One region of the Rothia sp. 32237D007AR genome, then DNA from elsewhere that is predicted to be linked to it. Evidence: predicted binding sites of a transcription regulator. Region 1 holds the regulator's gene; the other holds the start of a gene.

Evidence for each region. The regulator HspR, encoded in region 1, represses chaperone genes until heat shock. The targets are predictions, from matches to a motif close to AAGTTGAGTCNNNNNGACTCAACTT.
Region 2: the regulator HspR is predicted to act here: its motif matches at 6,624-6,648, upstream of clpB (ATP-dependent chaperone ClpB).

Annotation. Positions count from the first base shown of each region.
Region 1 covers NZ_JBPPUO010000001.1:17,730-29,376, forward strand. Annotated here, with positions in the region: gene ACED87_RS00105 (energy-coupling factor transporter transmembrane component T family protein) at 1-247, shown strand, start outside; gene ACED87_RS00110 (aminotransferase class IV) at 490-1,401, shown strand; gene ACED87_RS00115 (hypothetical protein) at 1,425-2,039, opposite strand; gene ACED87_RS00120 (low molecular weight protein-tyrosine-phosphatase) at 2,093-2,566, opposite strand; gene ACED87_RS00125 (hypothetical protein) at 2,967-3,671, shown strand; gene dnaK (molecular chaperone DnaK) at 3,982-5,829, shown strand; gene ACED87_RS00135 (nucleotide exchange factor GrpE) at 5,832-6,437, shown strand; gene ACED87_RS00140 (DnaJ C-terminal domain-containing protein) at 6,545-7,546, shown strand; gene ACED87_RS00145 (heat shock protein transcriptional repressor HspR) at 7,549-7,974, shown strand; gene ACED87_RS00150 (baeRF3 domain-containing protein) at 8,216-9,319, shown strand; gene trmB (tRNA (guanosine(46)-N7)-methyltransferase TrmB) at 9,440-10,261, opposite strand; gene ACED87_RS00160 (hypothetical protein) at 10,422-11,051, opposite strand; gene ACED87_RS00165 (GMC oxidoreductase) at 11,076-11,647, opposite strand, start outside.
Region 2 covers NZ_JBPPUO010000002.1:127,345-138,991, forward strand. Annotated here, with positions in the region: gene purF (amidophosphoribosyltransferase) at 1-1,130, shown strand, start outside; gene purM (phosphoribosylformylglycinamidine cyclo-ligase) at 1,131-2,273, shown strand; gene ACED87_RS02145 (DUF3073 domain-containing protein) at 2,518-2,724, opposite strand; gene ACED87_RS02150 (Sir2 family NAD-dependent protein deacetylase) at 2,871-3,806, opposite strand; gene clpB (ATP-dependent chaperone ClpB) at 3,976-6,564, opposite strand; gene ACED87_RS02160 (HAD family hydrolase) at 6,735-7,385, shown strand; gene ACED87_RS02165 (Dps family protein) at 7,465-7,968, opposite strand; gene ACED87_RS02170 (VIT1/CCC1 transporter family protein) at 8,262-9,380, shown strand; gene ACED87_RS02175 (hypothetical protein) at 9,583-10,410, shown strand; gene sucD (succinate--CoA ligase subunit alpha) at 10,523-11,440, opposite strand; gene sucC (ADP-forming succinate--CoA ligase subunit beta) at 11,474-11,647, opposite strand, start outside.

The DNA of each region.
Region 1 (11,647 bases):
CCTGCCCCGCCGCGTCCGCACCCTGGCCGGGCAAACCTTTGCCCTGCTGGTCCAAGCCATCCGCCGCGGAACCCGCCTAGCTACCACCATGGAAGCCCGAGGCTTCGGTGCAGGGCCCCGCACCTGGGCCCGCGTGCCTGTCTACCAGCGCGATGACGCGACCTTCCTGCTGTGCTCCCTAGCAATTCTCATGACCGGGTACCTGCTATCGGCAGCTGCCGGGACCCTGACCTGGGTGTGGCAGTAACAATAGGATGTAACGCGTCCATCCCTTTGAGAAAAGACAGGCCATCGCGTTAGAGTAAAAATATATAGCCGGTCACCAAACCCCACGGTTGGAAGAGCCGGCCTTCATGCTTCTCAGTCTCTAGCCCAAACGACGTGAAGCACGCTCGCACCGCGTATGGTGCTCGCATCAGATGCTCCCGCCGATAACCTGCAAGCCAGGTTGCCGCGGGAGCATCAGAGTTAAGGGCTAATCTTAGAAGTATGACTACAACCGTTGTGATGCTAACCCCAGAAAATCCCGCTGGTGAACTGGTTGACGCCACCACCCCCCTCATCAACATTGAAGATCAGGGGCTCACCCGAGGCGACGGCGTCTTCGAAACTATGCTGGCTGCCAACCGCCGCGTCCGCAAATTTGAGGCTCACCTGGCCCGGCTAGCAAGCTCCGCCCGCCTGCTCGATTTGCCCCTACCTGCCGAAGAAGGCCTACGCGCCGCCGTGCAACTAGCTCTCGATGCAGCAGCCCAAGGCCCCCAGACCGTGCTAGGTGAAGAACACACCGTCAAAATCATCATCTCGCGCGGCACCGTTGAAGCCGGCCCCCACACCTGGGTTACTGTGGCCCCGTCCTCACCCACCATTTTGCGCCAGCGCCAGCAAGGGGTGCGGGCCATGCTCCTACCGCGCGGCCACGACCCAGCAGAAGACTCCGCCTACCCCTGGCTCTTAGCCGGTGCCAAGACTCTCTCCTACGCCATCAACATGTCGGTGCTACGCTATGTGCGCAAACACGGCGCAGATGATGCCATCTGGGTCACCGAGGACCGCCGTATTCTTGAGGGGGCAACCTCATCTGTCATCCTCGCCAAAACTGAAGGCCAGAAGAAGGTGCTCTACACCCCCGAACCCTCCCACGGTATTCTGCCTGGCACTACTCAGGGCGCCATTTTTGCTGGTGCCCGCGCAGCCGGGTGGGAACTGGGCTACGGGCCCCTCTACCCCCAAGACCTACTAGAGGCAGATGCTCTCTGGCTGGCCTCCTCCGTGCGGCTTCTTGCCCCCGTCACCCACCTCAACGGCACACCCCTGGCCACTAGCCCGCAGCTCACCGAAGAGCTGCTGGGCTACCTGGCGCGGGGGGTAGATATAGATAACCGGGAAACTTACCTGTAGCCGCAAACCCCTCCGGGCCAGTGCTAGTGCTCTTGGGCGGGAAGATAGCGGACGTCCGCGCCCGCATAGGCGCTGGCGTAGGCTGTGAGTAGCTCGGCTTCTTGTTCCGCCCACATCTCCCAGTAGGGGAGGTAGATTTCCCCATCTCTAGCTAGGGCCCGCTGCCTGCGGCGGGTAGCATCGAGTTCTACGAAAATGCCTACATCGTGGGCCCCGGTGAGAGCCCCTACCCCCTCAGCGATGAGCACGCCACCTGCTGCCTGCCAGGCGGCGGTAAAAGGGTGGGGGCCGGTGGGCTGGGAGGTGCCCCAATCCCAGCCAAACCAGTGGGGGGTTTGGTCTGTGGTGTTGGCGCGTCCGCTCACTACCGTTTGGGCAAGCTGCTGCCAGGCTAGGGCGGCCTGCGCTAACCCGCCCCACCCCTGGTAGAGGTCCTCCAGGTGAAAGACCTGGGCGGGGATGTTTTGCTCTTTGACCCAGGCAGCCAGCTCAGCCGACAGGGTGGTTTTACCTGACCCGCTGCGCCCATCAAGAGCTACTAGCAGTGGCCTCTCACCGTGTAACCGGTGGCGGGCCTGCACTACCACCTCACCTACGGCGGCTAACTCCCTTAGCTCAAGCACTCTATTCTCCTTCACCTCGCTATACCTTCTGCCCTCAGGCTACCGCACTGCTCATTATTCGGCGCTAGCTAGTTATGGTGGGTTTGGGCGTGCTCAATCACTCCGGGGACAGCGTTCTGAATCATCTGGAAGGTTTCATAGAAATCGCTCATATTACCGTACCAGGGGTCGTAGATACCTAGCTGGTCTAGGGGCTTATCTGTTAGAGCCGGGTCGAACTCGCGCATCAGGCGGACCTTGCTCGCTGCCTCATCGTTGGGCGCTAGGCGCTTGAGCTCCCGGTAGTGGTTGGTGTCCATGGCTAGTAGCAGGTCGTAGCGGTCAAAATCAGCGCGGGTAAACTGCTTGGCTTTGTGCGAGCCAGTATTGATGTTGAGTTCGTCCAGCACTTTTTTGGCGCGCCGGTCAATGGGGTTGCCCTTTTCTTCGTTCGAAATGCCGCTAGAAGCTACCTCTACAGTGAGCCCAGCTTGGGTAGCGGCCTGCTTAATGAGGTACTCGCCCATAGGGGAGCGGCAGATATTTCCGGTGCATACAGTCATAATTCGATACATAGTCACCATGTTCGCATGATGCCTTCGGTCAGAGCTGGGTTTAGGGAGAACCTGAATAAAAAGTGAGAAAAAGTTCGCTCTCAGGCGGAAAACTAGGGGCAATCTATGTATAGTCTTACAGGTACACACACTTGATGGTGCTACTCTCAGGCATTGCTTGCCCGGTTCATACAGCAGTGAACTGAAGATGAGTAGCACCAGACACTCAGTTTCTTGAGTTCTTTCGAGATGACGAAAGCCCCACAGGCCACACACCTGTGGGGCTTTTGCGTACCGCCTATAGAAAAATAAATAAAGCTGCATATACACCCGCGAAAGAGGAGAAGACTGCTCATTTTGGGTAAAGTTATTGCGAATACACTGTACATCTGAAGAATTGAGATTCTCCATGACCGACCAGCCCAATACCCCCAACCCCAACCAGCCCACCACCCCTAATGCTCATCAGCCTGCTGCTAGCCAGCCTGCTCCCATGGGCGGTGCTGCTCAGCCTGTTCCCGGTACTCAGGCACCCGATACTTTTGTAGGTGCCCCTGTAGGGCAGCCTCCCGTGAACCCTCAGAAGAAGAACACGGGCCTGCTTATTGGTGGTTTGATTGCTGTTGCTATCGCGATTATTATTATCGCTCTTCTTTTCCTGACCGGTGTCTTTGGCGGGTCAAGCAAGGTTTCTAGCTACGACAAATTCAAGGGTGGCATGCAGGAAGCTACTGCTGGTTCTGCCGCCTCTAAGTGTCTAGATAGCGCTGATACTGTCATAAAGTCAGAGATGGAGGATATTAAGGAAGAAGAAGCTCCTAACTTGAATGTAAACCCTGAAGACATTGGTATTTTCATGTGCTCCTCGGTTGACTTGAGCAACATGATGAGCATGTTGGAAGCTGATGACTCTACACCTTTAGTCATGGGCATCTACGCCGAGGGTAACCCTACAATTGATGAGGAACTATCTGATTTCTCTGAAGCTGACAGTGAGAATGGTTGGGCTGTTTACGGTGAAAACTGGGCGATTGTTGGTATGAACACCGAAGAAAGTGTCAAGGCTAAGCTTCTTGATGAGTTCAACGGTACAGAATCTGTACCGAGTAAATAAGAAGCTCCTATCTTCTGACTAGAGTCGGTGCCCTGCTGCATGCAGGGTGCCGACTTTTTTGTAGGCACTTTCAGGGTTTTAACAGGTGCGGACGCCCGTGCCTGCCTTGGTCTTGTAAAGGCAGGGTAAGTCTGACGTCAGCTCTGATTAACCTAAACTTTAGCTGCGCAAAAAAGTTGAGTCTTTTTAACTCAACTCTGTTGACTTCTCTCTGAAACGTGGCAAACTAGATATCAAGACAAGCGAGTTGAGCCTGCGCGGCTCAACTTGTTTGAAAGATTTACAGATAACCAACCTCTCAGGAGAAAAAATGTCACGTGCAGTAGGTATTGACCTCGGTACCACCAACTCAGTTGTATCAGTGCTCGAAGGTGGCGAGCCCACCGTTATTGCCAACGCGGAAGGCGCCCGCACCACCCCCTCCGTCGTAGCATTCTCAAAGGACGGCGAAGTTCTAGTAGGCGACGTCGCCAAGCGCCAGGCAGTCACCAACGTTGACCGCACCATCGCTTCCGTCAAGCGTCACATGGGCACCAACTGGACTACCGACATCGACGGCAAGAAGTACACCGCCCAGGAAATCTCAGCCCGTACCCTCATGAAGCTCAAGGGCGATGCTGAAGCCTACCTGAACGACAAAGTCACCGACGCTGTTATCACCGTCCCCGCCTACTTCAACGACGCTGAGCGTCAGGCCACCAAAGAAGCTGGCGAAATCGCTGGCCTGAACGTCCTGCGTATCGTCAACGAACCCACCGCAGCAGCCCTGGCCTACGGCCTGGACAAGGGCAACGAAGACGAACTGATTCTGGTCTTCGACCTCGGTGGCGGTACTTTCGACGTCTCCCTTCTTGAAGTTGGTAAGGACGACGACGGCTTCTCCACCATCCAGGTACGCGCAACCTCCGGTGACAACCGCCTCGGTGGTGACGACTGGGACCAGCGCATCGTTGACTTCCTGCTAGAGCAGGTCAAGTCCAAGACCGGCGCTGACCTCTCCAAGGACAAGATTGCCCTGCAGCGTCTGCGCGAAGCAGCGGAGCAGGCTAAGAAGGAACTGTCTTCAGCAACCTCCACCAACATCTCCCTGCAGTACCTCTCCGTTACCCCCGAGGGCCCCATCCACCTGGATGAGAAGCTGACCCGCGCCAAGTTCCAGGACATGACCGCAGACCTGATTGAGCGCACCAAGAAGCCCTTCAACGACGTCATCGCTGAAGCAGGCGTCAAGGTCTCAGACATCGCCCACATCGTTCTGGTCGGTGGCTCCACCCGTATGCCCGCCGTCACCGAGGTCGTCAAGGAACTCTCTGGTGGCCGCGAACCCAACAAGGGCGTCAACCCCGATGAGGTCGTTGCCATGGGTGCAGCCCTGCAGGCAGGCGTTTTGAAGGGTGAGCGCAAGGACGTTCTGCTCATCGACGTCACCCCCCTCTCCCTCGGTATCGAAACCAAGGGCGGTGTGATGACCAAGCTGATCGAGCGCAACACCGCAATCCCCACCAAGCGATCAGAGACCTTCACCACCGCTGAAGACAACCAGCCCTCAGTATCGATTCAGGTTTTCCAGGGTGAACGCGAATTCACCCGCGACAACAAGAACCTGGGCACCTTCGAACTGACCGGTATCGCCCCGGCCCCCCGCGGCGTGCCCCAGATTGAAGTTACCTTCGACATCGACGCTAACGGCATCGTGCACGTCTCAGCTAAGGACAAGGGCACCGGCACCGAGCAGTCCATGACCATCACCGGTGGTACCTCCCTCTCCAAGGAAGACATCGACCGCATGGTTAAGGACGCCGAAGCTCACGCCGAGCAGGACAAGGCCCGCCGCGAGGCCGCCGAGACCCGCAACCAGGCTGAGAACACCGCCTACTCCATCGAGAAGCTCATCAAGGAAAACGGCGAGAAGCTACCCGAGGACGTCAAGACCGAGGTCCAGGCCGACATTGACGCCCTGAAGGCTGCCCTTGAAGGTGAAGATGATGAGGCCGTCAAGACCGCTTTCGAGAAGCTGCAGGCATCTCAGACCAAGCTGGGCGAGGCTCTCTACGCCCAGGCTCAGGCAGATGCAGCAGCCGGTGAAGGCGCTAAGGCTGAAGATGACGACGTCGTTGACGCTGAAGTAATCGATGAAGAAGACGAGAAGAAGAACTAACCATGGCTGAGAACACCAACGAGCCCGCAGACAACCAGCCCGAGGGCACCGACCCTCTGGAGGACGCCTTCGCCGCCCCGGCTGCTGAAGGCCACCCCGAGCCCGAAGGTGTAGCCGCTGACGCTGCGGTAGACGAAGAATCTGCCGCAGCTAAGGCAGGCGATAGCGCAGAGGCAACCGAAAACGCTGACGCGGCTCTAGCCGCCGAACGCCTTGAGGATTTGCGCCGCCTTCAGGCCGAGTTCACCAACTACAAGAACCGCACCGCCAAGGAAAAAGACCAGCTGCGTGACTTCGTCATCGCCGACCTGGTAGCAGCCCTGCTGCCGGTCATCGATGATATTGACGCCGCCCGCAAGCACGGTGACCTTGAAGAAGGCCCCTTCGCTGCGATTGCCAACAAGCTCGAAGAGACCCTAACCAAGCAGGGCCTAGAGCGATTCGGTGAGATTGGCGAACCCTTCAACCCCCAGGTGCATGAGGCTGTATTGCAGCAGCCCACCAGTGAGGTTGAGCCTGACTCAGTCTCCATGGTTCTACGTAACGGCTATAAGGTGAAGGACCGTGTGGTCCGAACCGCCCAGGTAGCTGTTGCGGTAGCAGAATAAGGACGCGGGCGGGCACCCGGCCTGATAGGTCAGGCTGGGTGCCCGCCCAGTTTTACCCCTCTAAAAGACACTAAAAGACATAGGATCTACCTCGGAAGGAGAGGCACATGGCGAGTGAAAACTGGCTCCATCAAGATTTTTATAAGGTACTAGGCGTAGCCGAGGATTCCTCCGAGGCAGATATTAAGAAGGCCTACCGCAAGCTGGCCCGCAAGTACCACCCCGACCAGAACCCCGGTGATGAGGCTGCTGAGAAGAAGTTCAAGGAAGTCTCAGAAGCCTACGACGTGCTCTCAGACCCCAAGCAGAAGGAAGAGTACGACCAGATCCGCAAGTACGGGGCCGCGGGCTTCAGCGGCGCTGGCGGCGGTTTCCCCGGTGGTTTCCCTGGCGGCGGTAACTTCACCTACTCCACCAGTGGCGGTGCTGGCGGCATTAACATTGAAGATTTGCTCGGCGGCATGTTCGGTGGCGGCGCTGGTTTTGGTGGGGGAGCACGCTCTGCAGGTGGCTTCCCCGGCGCTGGCGGCGGTTTCCCCGGTGGTGGTTTCTCACAGCCAGCGCCCCAGGGGAAAGACGCGACCACTAGTGCCCGTATCACCCTCCAACAGGCCTATGAGGGTGCTGAGGTTTCAGTCTTCCGCCCCGGCGGCTCCCAAACCCAGGTGCGCCTACCGCGCGGCGTTAAGGACGGCCAGAAAATCCGTGCCCGCGGCAAGGGGCACCCCGGTGCCGGTGGGGCAGGGGACCTGATTGTCACCGTCCGCGTAGATACCCACCCCTACTTTGAGCGGGAAGGGGATAACCTGCTGGTGCGCGTGCCGGTCACTCTGGAAGAAGCTGTGAAGGGCGGCGTCATCGAGGCCCCCACCCTTGATGGTGGAAGCGTTAAGCTCCGCCTGGCCGCTGGCTCACCGGCAGGCCGTAAACTGCGCGCTAAGGGCCGCGGCTTTGTAACCAAGAAGGGTAGCGGCGATATGCTGGTCATCCCTGAGGTACAGTTGCCCACCAATCTCACTGCCGAAGCTGAAGCCGCCCTCGATGCCTTCATCGCAGCTGCCCCGCAAACTAACCCCCGTGAAGAGATGCTGAGGAAAGCAGGCGGTTAAACATGACATTGGAAGCCGATCGCCCAGTTTTTGTTATCTCTGTGGCCGCTGAGCTAGCCGGTATGCACCCGCAGACCCTGCGCCAGTACGACCGGCTAGGTCTGGTTCAGCCCCAGCGGGCCCCGGGCCGTGCCCGCCGCTATTCTGAGCGGGATGTGCAGCAGCTTCAGGAGATCCAGGAGCTTTCCCAGTCCGGTGTTTCACTAGAGGGTATTAAGCGCATCATGCAGCTTGAGAACCAGGTGGAGGCCCTGCGGACCCGCATTGTTGAGTTGCAGGCTGATAACGAGAATCTGCGCAATCGCCTTCAGGAGGGTTCTCGCGTTTTTGCTGCCGGTACCTCTGGTGGGGCTATGCATCTAGCTCGTGGCAAGCGTCCGGCTGCACGCTCTACCTCCCAGGCCGTGGTGCTCTACCGGCCGCGTTAAGCCTGCCATCTTAAAATATTGTGGCGGCACCCAAGGTTGGGTGCCGCCACAATCTTTAAGTCTACGCTAGTCAAGACCAGTTCTTCTAATTGTCTGGATAATTTAGCTGTCTAGCGTTAATAGACTGTCATTATCTTCTCTCTAGGCCGAATACTCTTGAAGCCACCTTTATAGCCAGTTAGCTTAGTTCTAGGAGCGGTTAATACTTCCGCTACCCCAACCGACTAAAAAGGAGTCGACCATGACCGAGGCCCAGCTCTCCACCAACAAGCCCTTTGACGCTCTTGACACTAAAGCACTCACCGCACCTGCGGCAGAGGGAGCAACTCGCGTCACCCTCACCATGCCCACCGAACGCGCAGGGCGAGACACCACCGGAAACTCCACCCGCTTCCGCAACCTCTTAGCTACCGCTCGCGAAAAGCTAGAAGCAAGAGACGTAGACGCAGAAGCACTGCTAGCACCAGCCCACGAACTCGTCGATGACCGTGACTACTGGCAGCACCAAGGCGACGGCCTAGCCGTCCTACTAGAAAACGGCACCATGACCGCCCTACGCCTGCCCCTGGACCTACCCGAAGCAGTCACCGTAGCAGGGGACTACGACCTCACCTCCCTAGTACCCCTGCTCAGCACCGACACCAGCTTGCACCTGCTAGCACTCTCCCGCAAAGACGTGCGACTCTTCGAAACTGACGGCACCCGCATCGGCCAAATCGACCTCAAGCACATGATCGAAAGCGAAGAGGACATCTACGATGACTACGATGTGCAGCGCACCCAACAGCAGGTACCCAAGGGTGGGGGAGTAGCAACCTTCCACGCCCACACCAACGACTCAGACACCGACCGCATCTACCGCGAACGCTTCTTGCGCAAGGTGGCCAAGGGCATCGAAGACGAGGTTAACGAACCCCTGCGCCACCCCCTGGTACTGGCCGGTATTGAAGAACTCACCAACGAGTTCCGCAGCTTCACCGAATGGGGCCAGGTACTAGAGACCACCATTAGCGACGGCCGCGTGGACGAGATGAGCGAAGCCCAGCTCCTGGAAAAGCTCCAGCCCGTGCTTCAAGAGCAGGCTCAGCACGAAACCCAGAGCCTCAACCAGCAGCTTGAGGACGCCCGCTCTGGCAAGCGCTACATCGGCGCAGGCGAAGTGCTCGAAGCAGCCAAGCAGGGCCAGATTGCAACCCTGCTGGTAGCAGAAGACGAGAAGGCCACCACCGGCGAAGGCCTGAGCGAAGCAGCCCAGGCTATCAACCTGGTACTACGCTCCGGCGGCGAAGTAAAGCCCCTGCCCGAAAGCTCCGAAGAGAACCTGGCAGCCATCACCCGCTGGTAGACCAACAATAAGAGCACGACAAGCGGCTCCTACCTAACTCGCTAGAGGTATAAAGCGCCCCACCGCAGTGCATGAGCCTGTGGTGGGGCGCCTTTTCTCTACTTTTACTACTGAACCCTTTTATCGACGAATAAAGGTCAGGTCATGGGCGCGACGCCCTGCCTCACCGGCCTTGCGCTCGAAACTGGTCACCACGCGTCCTTCCCAGCGCGGAGCCCAGCCACCGACCGGGTCCTCCTCAGTGGTGTTTTCACCGGCGTGGGCATTAGTGAAATCGGGGTGAGCTTCGAGTACCTCGCGCATGACCAGGGCATATTCCTCCCAGTCAGTGGCCAGACGCCAAATGCCACCGGGCTTGAGCACACGCGCTACCTTATCGGCAAAGGCAGGGGAGACCAGGCGACGCTTGTGGTGGCGGGCCTTGTGCCAGGGGTCAGGGAAGAAAACCCAGAGCTCATCAACAGAAGATTCCTCCAGCAGATGATCCAGCAGCTCAGGGGCATTGGCCTGGGCAACACGCACATTCTCAACACCGGCCTGGCCCATCTTCAGCAGCAGGTCAGCGATACCGGGGGTGTAGACCTCAACAGCCAGGAAGTTAGCCTCAGGTACCTGGGCAGCCCGATTGACGATAGCCTCACCCAGGCCGGAGCCAATCTCAACGACCAGGGGCGCGTCAGTGCGTCCGTAAAGGGCCTGCTGGTCAAAGGTCGCACCCTCAGCTACCGAAGTATCCCCAACGTTGCGGGGTAGGTCAAGCACATGGGTGGGGGCGTAGGCGTCCCAGGCTTTTTGGCGGCGGGCGGTCAGGCGGTCGCCGCGGCGGACGAAGGAGTAGGGCTGGCGGTGAAATTTTTCAGGGACCGGGGCGCTCAAATCTTCACCTGCTGCTGCACGTTCGGCTTTGGCTGCTAGATCTTGTTGTTGCTTCTTGGTTTCCATAACTCTCCTTGCGAGGTTGAGACAGATAAACCGGCGCACACGGAAACGCTAAGTGCCGCCGGTAGAGAAAAGAAAGGCGTCCCCAATTATATCGCCACAGATATAGACCGGGGCAGGCTGAAAACAGCCTGCCCCGGTGGAAGGTTCCTCATAGCTCTACTTAGTAGGTAACGCGGCCCTGGGTAGTACCCATGTGATCGGAGTTATCGTCTGAGTCGCCGTCCATCTCGTCAATTACAGTAGCGGATAGGAAGAGCTCATACTGGACGTTCCAGAAAGGCCAGTTGATGTAGTAGCGCAGGGGAATATCGACTGACTCGCCGGGCTGCAGAGTACCAGCAAAGGTCCAGACAAAGCTGGGAGAACCCCAGCCTGCTGAGCCTGCGTAGGTGAAGGTGACGCGGGAGTCGCTTGAATTGACCTGGGTTCCGGCCTGGTTAGAGCCGGTTGCATCCGTAAAGACGTCTTGCATGTCGCTGAGCAGGGTCCCTGTGGGGTTAACTGCTGGTACGCTACCAACATTGGTGATGGTCATGGTATTGGGAAAAGACGCGTAAGCGGCTACGTTAGTCGTGGTGGTCGGGCCCCGGTAAATAGGGGTGTCGTAGACAGGCTCAAAGGTTGACCAATCTACAGTGGGATCAGCAATCTGAATTGCCAGATCGGTGCGAGGAATCTCTTCAAAACTCGCAGCGTAAGCGGGAATTGCACTGGTAGCTAGGACGGCGGGAGCGGCCCAGGCGCTGGCCTTGAGCAGGGTGCGGCGGTGGGGTGTCAGTAAAGAAGTCATAGGTTAGTACATCTCTCGAAAGTCTTAGGCGAAACGGCCTGCTGCCAGCAGACGGTCCATGTTGCGTTCTGCGATAGCAGTAATGGTGACGAAGGGATTGACACCAATTTTGCCAGGAATCAGGGAGCCGTCCATAACAAAGAGGCCGGGCACACCCTTTACTTCACCGTTGAGGTCGGTGGTTTCACCGATGACGGCACCGCCGAGCGGGTGGTAGGTGAAGTAGTCGGCGAAGGTCTTGCCACCCTGGAAGAGACCAGAGTTGTAGGAGGTGCCGGGGTTGGCCGCGTTCATCTTGTCCATGAAGGCTTTGGCTGCGGCAACACCGGGGGCTGCCTTGGTGGAGTCCCAGTCGAGGTCCATGGAGCCGGTAGAGGCGTTCCAGGTGAAGGTGCCCTTGTTGGGGTTGTTGGTGATAGCCAGGTAGAGGCCGATGCGCATATCTAGGCCTGCAGGGAAGGGGGCAAGCTCTGCGAAGACTGAGTTGGTGGAGTTATCCCAGTTGGAGATGCCCATGGCAGGGATTCCTGACTGGTAGCCGCCGGTAGCAGCATTGACGTTGCGGGCTACCATGATGTTGCCGTTGGGGCCCCAGT
Region 2 (11,647 bases), on a different contig from region 1:
ATGCCGCACGTGACCCCCAGGGTGTGCGCCCGCTGGTCTTAGGCCGCTTGGAGCGCGGTTGGGTTATCGCCTCAGAAACTGCTGCTCTTGATATTGTGGGCGCATCTTTCGTCCGCGAAGTGGAGCCTGGCGAGTTCGTCACTATTGATCAGGACGGTCTGCGGTCCCAGCGCTTCGCCGAGGCTAAGCCGGCAGGGTGCGTCTTTGAGTACGTCTACCTAGCCCGCCCTGATACCACTATCACCGGTCGTAGCGTCTACGATTCCCGTGTGGAGATGGGCCGCCAGCTCGCGCGCGAGCACAAAGTTGACGCTGATTTGGTGATACCTACCCCTGAGTCGGGCACCCCGGCTGCTATCGGCTACGCAGAAGAATCGGGCATTCCTTTCGGTAATGGCCTGGTCAAGAACGCCTATGTGGGCCGTACCTTTATCCAGCCCTCACAGACTATCCGCCAGCTGGGTATCCGTTTGAAGCTCAACCCTCTGCGTTCTGTGGTGGAGGGCAAGCGCCTGGTGGTTATTGATGATTCCATCGTGCGCGGTAACACCCAGCGCGCCCTGGTGCGTATGCTCCGCGAGGCCGGGGCCAAAGAAGTGCACGTGCGGATTTCTTCCCCGCCGGTTAAGTGGCCTTGCTTCTACGGCATTGACTTTGCTTCCCGCTCTGAGCTGATTGCTAACGGGCTGACTATTGAAGAGATTGGTAAGTCTTTGGGCGCTGACTCTCTGGGCTTCATCTCTGAAGATGGCATGATTGCCGCAACCGAACAGTCCCGCGAGCGCCTGTGTACGGCTTGTTTTACTGGTGAGTACCCTATTGAGCTACCGAGCGAAGATCGCCGGGGTAAGTCTATTCTTGATGATGCTCAGGGTGGGCCGCTTTCTGGTACTGCCGCTGAGGTGACGGTGGAGCGTCCTGTTGCGCAGAAGCCTTCTACTGCTCAGGCGGTGTCGATTGATACTCGCCCTGGCACTAAGTCCCTTGAGCAGAAGTTTGGTGATGTCGCAGAGGTGTCACCGGGTGCCGGCTCGTGTGAGCCTGGCCCTGATTCAGAGCTTGAAGATTTAGTTCTTCCCCAAGATACGATTCCTGCCGATTCGACCGGCACTGACCGAGAGGCCCGCTAAATGAGCGAGAACCAGAATGCAGTTACCTACGCTTCGGCTGGCGTAGATGTTGAGGCGGGCGACCGCGCTGTTGAGTTGATGAAGGACGCCGTTAAGGCAACTCACGGGGCCGGTGTGGTTGGCGGTGTGGGTGGCTTTGCTGGCCTCTTTGACCTGTCTGTGCTTAAGGACTACCGCAAGCCTTACTTGGCGACTTCTACCGATGGTGTGGGCACTAAGGTGGCTATCGCCCAGAAGCTGGATATTCACCACACCATTGGCCATGACCTGGTGGGTATGGTGGTGGATGACATTGTTGTTACCGGTGCCCGCCCGCTCTTTATGACTGACTACATTGCTACCGGCAAGGTAGTACCTGAGCGCATTGCTGATATCGTGCGCGGTGTAGCTGAGGGTTGTTCTTTGGCTGGTACCGCCCTGGTTGGTGGTGAGACTGCTGAGCACCCTGGCCTGCTGGCTGAGGATGAGTACGATGTGGCTGGTGCTGCTACCGGTATTGTTGAGGCTGATGAGCTGTTGGGCCCTGACCGTGTGCGTGAGGGCGATGTGCTGATTGCTATGGCTTCAAGCGGTATTCACTCTAACGGCTATTCTCTGGTGCGTAAGGTGCTTTCGGTTGCTGGCTGGGAGTATGAGCGTGAGGTGGCTGAGCTGGGCCGTACCTTGGGTGAGGAGCTTCTTGAGCCTACCCGCATTTACACCGCTGATTGTCTGGACCTCATTGAGGCTTTCCCGGTCAACGGTGAGGACGGGCAGACCGGTTCTGGTGTGCGCGGCTTCTCGCATGTGACCGGTGGCGGTCTGGCTGCTAACCTGGCCCGTGTGCTGCCTGTAGGTACTGTGGGCGTGGTGGAGCGTTCTACCTGGGAGATTCCCGCTATCTTCAAGCTGATTGGTGAGCTGGGCTCTGTGCCCCAGGCTGACCTGGAACGAACCCTAAACCTGGGTGTGGGCATGATTGCTGTTGTTGACCCGTCTGTTGCTGATGCGGCTGTTGAGCGTCTGAATAAGCGTGGTTTGCCTTCTTGGGTACTGGGTACTGTGCAGAAGGACGACGGTGCCTACCAGGGTAACTCTGATTATGTGCAGGGTGCTAAGGGCGTGGACGGCGGCGCGGCAGTGCTGCTGGGGTCCTATAAGTAACGTAGTAGTTCAGTAGAAGGATTGCTCAGCGTTTCTGTTTTATTTTAATAAATTATAAGTGGCGGTTTCCGTATGGAAGCCGCCACTTGTTATGCTCTGGGTTTCTTCGATAAAGACGCGATCTCCTTCTATCTCTTCACGTATTGTTGGCAGCTCCTACCCACATCGAAAAGCCCGCCACCGGTGGTTACCGGTGGCGGGCTGTGTTGATGGTAGGGGAAGAACCCGCGTGGTGGTACGCGGGTTACTTCTCCTGATAATCGTCGGCGTACTTGTCTGCGTACTCTGCGTAGTCGTCTTCGTCATCGTACTGATAACCAGACGTCTTGGGCTTTGAGCTGGTGCTCTTGCTCAGTTCGCGTTCGAGTGCAGTGTAGTCGGTGTCGGGGCTGAAGTACTTCATCTCCCGAGCCTGCCGAGTTGCTTTAGCCTTCTGACGGCCGCGCCCCATGGCGAGACCCCCTCTTTATCGCTCATATCTGGACACCCGCGTATACGCAAGGGTGTGCCAGAAAAACTTTCAGTCTTTTCTGTATTTAAGGGTACATGTTTTTGAGCGTCTTTGCTTGCCTGTTCGCCACATGAGATGTAAGAAACTCAGTTTGAGTCTTTGAGTTTACGCGTAAGAGTGTAGAGGGCGTCTGTGACGTCGGACCGCCAGAGGTAGGTGGCGCGGGCATCCGCGCGGCCTGGGCCTTGGTTGATGACGGCGATGGGCTTACCTGCCCGGGCGAAGTCCAGGGCTATTTTGTAGGAGCTCATGACGGCAAGTGACGAACCGAGTACCAGTAGAGATGAGGCCTTCTCCCCTAGTTCTTTGACGGCCTGTTTACGAGTGTGAGGGACGGGCTCGCCGAAGTAGACAACGGCGGGTTTGAGTTTGGTGGACCCGCAGGTGAGGCAGCCGACCATCTGAAAGTCGCTGATGAAGCGGGTATCAATTTCTGCGTCCCCATCGGGGTTGACCTGCAAGGTGCTGCTGGTGAGGCGCTGCAGGTAGCCGGGGTTAGCGGCGTCGATTCGGGAGTCGAGGGAGGTGCGCCCTTCGTTGGCTCCGCAGTCAAGGCATTGGATGCGGGAGAGGTCCCCGTGTAGGGTGATAACTTTTTGGGAGCCTGCTGCGGTGTGGAGCCCATCAACGTTTTGGGTGATCAGGCCGGTGAGTTTTCCTTGGTTTTCAAGCTCTGCTAGTAGGTAGTGGGCAGTGTTGGGACGGGCCCGGTTCATGTGCCTCCAGCCGACGAAGGAGCGGGCCCAGTAGCGTTGCCTGGCTACCTCATCGAAACGGAATTCTTGGTAGGTCATGGGCCTGTGGTTGCGCAGGGAGCCGGCTGGGCCACGGTAGTCGGGTATGCCTGAGCCGGTGGATATTCCGGCCCCGGTCAGTACCAGCACCTGCCCCTTGTCGATGAGGTGGCTGATGCCGTCCGCCGCTAGCTGGGGGTCGGTGGGCTGGGTTGTTTCGGTGACGACTCTGTCGATGGAGCGGAGGGCTGCGGCGTGGGTGGCTGCAATGTCTTTTTGGGCAGTAATGGACGCGGACGCCCCGGCAAAGCGCGTATCGAGCTTCCCGGGCACGGGGTGGGGCTGTGTTTGGTTCACTCTCCTAGTCTAAAAGAGAAAGACCCTATAGTTTTTCTCTTCACCCCGAGACAATCTGGAGGGTCAAGAGAAAAACTATAGGGTCAGTTCTGCTAGGTGGTTACTGGGCGGTGACGACCAGGCCGTCGACGGCAACATCAGGGTTGACGTCTACGCGCACGGTGTCGCCGTCCTTGATGGCACCTGCCAGGATTCCCTTGGCTAGGCGGTCACCAATTTCGCGTTGAACCAGGCGGCGTAGAGGGCGGGCACCGTAGGCCGGGTCGTAGCCTGCCAGGCCCAGCCACTCGGTGGCGGCGTCCGTCACGTCCAGGGTCAGGCGGCGGTCTTCCAGGCGGCGGGCCATGGAGTCGATCTGTAGGGCCACGATGGAGGTCAGGTCCTCGGCTGAGAGGGGCTCGAACATGATGACCTCATCCAGGCGGTTGAGAAATTCGGGCTTGAAGCTGGCGTTGACGGTGCTCATCACAGCGGTCTTGCGGGCTTCTTCATCGAGGTTCTGGTCAATCAGGAATTGGGATCCCAGGTTGGAGGTCAGAATCAGAATGACGTTGCGGAAGTCCACGGTGCGACCTTGACCGTCGGTGAGGCGACCGTCATCGAGTACCTGTAGGAGGATGTCGAAGACCTCAGGATGGGCTTTTTCTACCTCATCGAGCAGAACCACCGAGTAGGGGCGGCGGCGGACAGCTTCAGTGAGCTGGCCACCTTCCTCGTAGCCGACGTAGCCGGGAGGGGCACCGACCAGGCGGGCCACGGCGTGCTTTTCGGAGTACTCGCTCATGTCAATACGCACCAGGGCGCGCTCGTCATCGAACTGGAACTCTGCCAGGGCTTTAGCTAGCTCGGTTTTACCCACACCGGTGGGGCCTAGGAAGAGGAAGGAGCCGATAGGGCGGTCGGGGTCGGAGATACCGGCACGGGAGCGGCGCACAGCATCAGCAACGGCGGTGACAGCCTGACGCTGGCCGATGAGGCGCTTGCCCAGTTCGTCTTCCATGTGCAGGAGTTTTTCTGATTCACCTTGGAGCATACGCCCGGCGGGGATGCCAGTCCAGGATGAGATGACCTCTGCGATGTCATCGGCGGTGACTTCTTCAGAGACCATGGACTCTTCGGTGGCGGTGCTCTCAGCTTGCTGGGCTGCTGCTAGTTCTGCTTCTAGGGCGGGAATTTCGCCGTAGAGCATACGGGAGGCTTCGGCCAGGTTGCCTTCACGCTGGGCTACTTCGGCCTTGGAGCGTAGATCATCGATCTGGGTTTTGAGGTCACCGACCCGGTTGAGCCCGGCTTTTTCGGCTTCCCAGCGGGCGTTGAGGGTGTCCAGTTCTTCCTTCTTGTCGGCCATATCTGCCCGGAGGGCTTCTAGGCGTTCGATGGAGGCGGGGTCGGTCTCGTTGGCCAGGGCCAGTTCTTCCATGGTGAGGCGGTCAACGGCACGGCGCAGGGCATCGATTTCTTCGGGTGCTGAGTCGATTTCCATGCGCAGGCGGCTGGCTGCTTCGTCGATGAGGTCGATGGCCTTATCGGGGAGCTGGCGGGAGGGGATGTAGCGGTTAGAAAGGTTGGCTGCGGCGACCAGGGCGGAGTCTGCGATGGCGACCTTGTGGTGGGCTTCGTAGCGTTCTTTGAGACCGCGCAGAATACCGATGGTGTCTTCGACGCTGGGTTCACCCACGTAGACCTGTTGGAAGCGGCGTTCTAGGGCGGCGTCCTTTTCGATGTTTTCGCGGTATTCGTCTAGGGTGGTTGCACCGATCAGGCGTAGTTCGCCGCGGGCTAGCATGGGTTTGAGCATGTTGCCGGCGTCCATTGACCCTTCGGAGGCTCCTGCACCAACGACGGTGTGAATTTCGTCGATGAAGGTGACGATTTGCCCTTCGGACTTCTTGATGTCTTCGAGGACGGCTTTGAGGCGTTCTTCGAATTCGCCGCGGTATTTGGCACCGGCGACCATGGCACCAAGGTCTAGGGAGATGAGGGTTTTGCCGCGGAGGGATTCGGGGACGTCCCCTGAGACCATGCGCTGGGCTAGGCCTTCGACGACGGCGGTTTTACCGACGCCGGGTTCACCGATGAGTACGGGGTTGTTTTTGGTGCGGCGGGAGAGCACCTGGATGACGCGGCGGATTTCGCTATCGCGCCCGATGACGGGGTCTAGTTTGCCTTCGCGGGCGACGGCGGTTAGGTCGGTGCCGTATTGTTCTAGGGCACCGAAGGTGCCTTCGGGGTCGGGGGTGTTCACGGTGCGGTCTCCTCTCACCATCGGAATGGTTTCTTCAATGGTTTTTTCGGTGGCTCCGGCCTGGTGCAGGGCGCGGGCGGTGGCGTCGTCACCGGCTGCAAGTGCTAGGAGCAGAATTTCGGTTGAGATGTAGGTGTCGCCCAGTTGGGTTGCTTTGGTTTGGGCTGTTTGGATGGCGGTTAGGATGGCGCGGCTGGGCTGGGCTTGGGCGGTTGAGGCGCCTTCTACTTTGGGGAGCTTTGAGATTTCGGTGGATGCCGCCAGTGAGATGGCGTCCACGTCTAGGCCTGCGGTTTTAAGGACGGCTACTGCCACTCCCCCGCGTTGGTCCATGAGGGCTTTGAGGAGGTGGGGTGTGTCGAGGGTGGGGTTGCCTGCTGTTTGGGCGTTCATGGTGGCTGCCGAGAGCGCTTCTTGGCTCTTGGTGGTGAATTGTGCCTTCATTCTTCTCTTTCTGTGCGTAGGTTATTCGTTCAAAGTTGAGTGTGATTCACTCAAGCCTTAACTTGAGTCTACTACACTCAACCTACATGTGCTAGAGATTCAGACAAGCTTTAATGTGAAAGTCACCCACAGGCCCTAGCCACTACAGACGGGCAGGTAGGCTGATACCTATGAGCAGACTTGAAGCTATTTTCTTTGACCACGACGGAACCCTAGTAGATACCGAGCCCCTATGGGCTGAGGCTAAAACCGCACTGACCGCCGAATTTGGGGCCAGTTGGACCGAACACGATACGCTCATGACCCTGGGCAAACCTGCTGCACTGACTTTTTCTCGCATGCAGGAGCTTGGTGCAGATGCTTCTGCTGATGAACTCTATGACCGGCTAAAAGCTAAGATGTCAGTTCTTCTTAAGGACGCCCGCCTTGAGCTCCTACCGGGCATTGAGGCGCTCCTGGCTCAGGTAGCTGAGGCGGGCGTCCCCGCCGGAATTGTTACCAATGCTACGACCGAGGTTGCAACTCATACTGCCAAGCTAGCACCGCAGGGTCTTTTTAAGACTTTTGTGACCGATGAGCAGGTCACCCATGCTAAACCTGACCCCGAGCCTTATCTACTGGCAGCCCGCAATTTGGGGGTTGACCCGGCCTACTGTGTTGCGGTGGAAGATTCTATTTCTGGTACGCAAAGCGCCATGTCAGCGGGCATGAAGGTGGTCGTAGTGCCCGGCATTGTCCAGGTGCCCGAGCATCTGGGCCACGCCCGTTACGACCATACAGAACTTACTCTCGACAAAATCCGGGCACTCATCGAGAGGTAGACGATAGAGCTACTGCATGGCAAAGGCGGGCCTATCACGTAATAGGCCCGCCTTTAGCGCAACTTGGGTGCATTTATGCTTATTTGAGGTTTCCCGTGCCATCTTCCAGGTGCCCGCGCAGGAACCATTGGAAGAGTTCCAGTTCAGCGGTCTGACCAATAAGCAAATCTTCTGTGATGGGATCGCTATCGCCCACCTTGGCAATGGCGGCGCGGTGGTCTTCAACCACCACGTTGTAGACCTCGTTCAGGGCACGAATATGAGTTAGAGCATCTGCGCGGTCAACATCGTATTCAGCCCAGGTACGCTTTTCGACCAAATCGCCTGAGAGACCGTTAGGAGTTACCCCCATGGTGGCCATGCGCTCGGCAATGGCATCAACGAATCCGCGCACCAGGTTGACTTGGGGGTCCAGCATCTCGTGAACAGCGATGAAATTGGGGCCTACGACATTCCAGTGAGCATGCTTGAGTACCAGGTGCAGGTCGTTCAGAGCATGCAGGCGAAGCTGCAGAATATCGGCTACATGATGGCCTGACTCTTCGGTGAGGCCGGGGACGGTAAATGATGCGTACTTGCTCATAGCAGGTTTTCCTATCCTTAGATTGCCGGGCTAGGCAGGCGAGCCCGGGGGAGATTGTCTATATCTAACACTATGCATCTAGCCACACCTTTTCAAGGCTTATCCTGAATAAATCATAATAATCCGTATCTGGCTAAAGAACGTAATAAGTGTTCCCCTGTGCAGAAGCATAATTACCGTTCCTGCACATTCATTCCTGAACCTCATTGCTCAGCCTAGAAGCCAATTAATCTTGTTTGCACCACAATTAACCGCCCTTTACAATATTTAAAGCAGAGAAAAGGTGAAACGCCATGTCAGAAGCCGCCCCCCGCACTCCCTCCCAGCAGCCAAGTAGCGCACAGGTTCGCCGCTGGCGCCGCTATCTTGCCGAAGAAATCTCCGAAGCACGCATCTACGCAGCTCTAGCGGATCGAGCTGAGGGCAAGGAAGCAGAAATTCTGAGAGAAGTTGCTCAGGCTGAGCTCCGCCACCAGGAGCACTGGCGCACACTGCTAGGTGAGTATGCCCACCCTGAGCCTCGTCCGTCTGTCTCTGCTCGTTTCCTCGAGCTTCTTGCCAAAAATTTTGGGTCTGTTTTCGTCCTTGCCCTGGCTCAGCGATCTGAGGGGCGTTCCTCCTATGCAGAAGATTCAGACGCCACTGAAGCCATGGCTGCTGATGAGGCAATCCACGAAGAGATTGTGCGTGCACTCTCCGCCTCAGGGCGCGAGAAACTCTCTGGTAATTTCCGTGCAGCAGTTTTTGGTGCCAATGACGGTTTGGTCTCGAACGCGGCCCTTATTATGGGCGTGGGCGCCACCGGTGTGAGCAGCTCTATGGTGCTCCTTTCGGGTGTGGCGGGCCTACTTGCTGGTGCTCTTTCTATGGCGGCCGGTGAGTTTGTTTCTGTGCGCTCCCAGCGTGAACTTCTGGATGCCTCCCAGCCGACCCAGGTCACTCTTGATGTGGCTCATCAGCTCGATATTAACCAGAATGAGCTTGAGCTGATTTATAAGGCCCGTGGCATGAGTGAAGAGGACGCCCGCCACCGCGCCATGGAACGCTTTGGCTACTTCTCATGTGACTGTGACCCCTCTCTGTCTTTCCGTGAGATAGGTGAGGGGGAAGAAGTTGAGGGCTCCCATGACGCACTGGGGAGCGATGTGGGGGCTGCGGCCTCAAGTTTTTGTTTCTTTGCCTCTGGTGCCCTTATCCCGATTCTTCCTTACATCTTTGGTATGTCTGGTGGGGCGGCCATGCTCATTTCTATGCTGCTGGTAGGTTTTGCCCTCATGGTCACTGGCGGGGTGGTGGGCCTGCTTTCTGGTGCTTCACCCTTCAAGCGGGGCCTGCGTCAGCTAGCTATCGGCTACGGGGCTGCCCTGGCAACCTATCTACTGGGTCTGCTGTTCAATACGGCGGTAATGTAAGGTTCTAGTTTTTAGGTGTCTGAAAGACTTTTATGGTGCCTAATCTTCGACTAATATTTTAAAAGAAAACAGGTTTTTTGTACCCTTTTCCTCTTCTCTGAGGGCATGCAATTTTTGTTTGTATCCAATTCTCAGAAGGCAGGAATAATCATCATAACCTTGCTACCACAAGCAGAAATCACCCATTTTTAGAAGGATTATCATGGCCGTTTCACGCCGTACACTCGCTAAGGGAGCCGCTTGGGCTGCTCCTGCAGTTGTTGCTACCACTACTATTCCTGCCTACGCAGCTAGCCCGGACGTCTGCTCTAACACTAACACTGAGGCTTCCACTGGCATTACCTGGACTAACTTCGTCCGCGCTACCCCTGTCGCAGCTAATGGCAGTGACCGCCACACAGGCTCCGTCATGACCAATGACGGCAAGGCAAGGCTTACCATCACCCACGTCTCTTCATCAGGCCCTACTCTCTCGAACTCTCAGAACCTCATCACCAAGTATCCTACTAATGACGGAGTATCTTTCCCCTCCTACTCAGGCTTTTCTGACTACCTCTTCTTCCAGACCCTGCAGAGCGGCCAAAACGGCTACTCCGGTGGTAATCAGCAGACTACCATCACCATGAGATTCTCCGAGCCTGTCACCAATTTCACCTTTGATATTGGTGACGTTGATCAGGGAACCACTGGCAGTGGTGGCCCCTGGCAGGATGTTTTCACTGTCAAATCATCCCTCAACGGTGTAGCAACTTCCGCTCCCCTGGTCACCGGTGGCGCCACCATCTCTACCAGCGGCGATACCACCACCTTCACCGCCCTCTCAACTAGCAACAACCTGAGCTATAACTCCACTGCAGGTAACGTCACTTTGAGCTTCCCTGAGCCCCTTGACACCATCACCCTCACCTGGGGTAACGGCAGCAACCGCACCGGTGCTCAGAACTTCGTTATCGGTGGCCCCACCACTCTCAACGTATGCCCCCGCCCCGTAGCAGCAGGCATCACTCCCCCCATCACCGGCTCAAACTAAGAATCTTTCTTAGCAGCCCCCTAAGAAGAGTGGTGGCGGTATCTTCTACAGATACCGCCACCACTCTTCCTTGGTCCTTCCCTCGTTCAAAGAGAAGCAGACATTCGGATCTCTACTTATTGGCAAAAATCTCGCGCATGAGCTGGGCAGCCTCAGAAGGGGTCTTACCGACCTTCACACCAGCAGCCTCCAGGGCCTCCTTCTTCGCCTCAGCAGTACCTGAAGAACCAGAAACAATAGCACCAGCATGGCCCATAGTCTTACCCTCAGGGGCCGTGAAACCAGCAACATACCCCACAACAGGCTTCGTCACATGAGCCTTAATGTACTCAGCGGCCCGCTCCTCAGCATCCCCACCAATCTCACCGATCATCACAATAGCCTCGGTCTCAGGGTCAGCCTCAAAAGCCTCAAGAGCATCAATATGGGTGGTGCCAATAATGGGGTCACCACCAATACCAATAGCGGTAGTAAACCCAATATCACGCAACTCAAACATCATCTGGTAAGTCAAAGTACCAGACTTAGAGACCAAACCAATCTTGCCCTTATCGGTAATGTTGGCAGGAGTAATACCCACCAGAGCCTCACCGGGGGTAATAATGCCCGGGCAGTTAGGGCCAATAATTCGAGTGACCTGCTTACCTGAGGCATCCACCTTGCTCTTAGCATAAGCCCAGAACTCAGCGGTATCCCCTACCGGTACGCCCTCAGTAATCACAACGACCAGGGGAACCTCAGCGTCGATAGCCTCCATGACGGCATCCTTAGTGAACGCCGGGGGAACAAAGACGATAGAGACATCAGCGCCAGTTTCCTCAACGGCTTCAGCAACAGAACCGTAGACCTTCAGTTCAAGGCTCTTACCGGCGGCGTCCTTGTGAGAGACGGTGGTGCCAGCCTTACGGGCGTTGACGCCACCTACAACCTGGGTGCCAGCGGCAAGCATGCGGGCGGTGTGCTTAGAACCTTCACCGCCAGTAATACCCTGAACGATGACCTTAGAGTCCTTGTTCAAAAAGATAGACATGATAAAAACCTTCTAGTAATAATCAGCGGTGATTTATGCGGTGTGAGCCAGCTCGGCTGCCTTATCTGCACCAGAGTCCATGGTGTCAGCCAGGTGAACCAGCGGGTGGTTAGCCTCAGAAAGAATCTGGCGGCCCTCTTCAACATTGTTACCGTCCAGACGGACAACCAGGGGCTTAGTGGCCTTATCCCCCAGCACTTCCAGGGC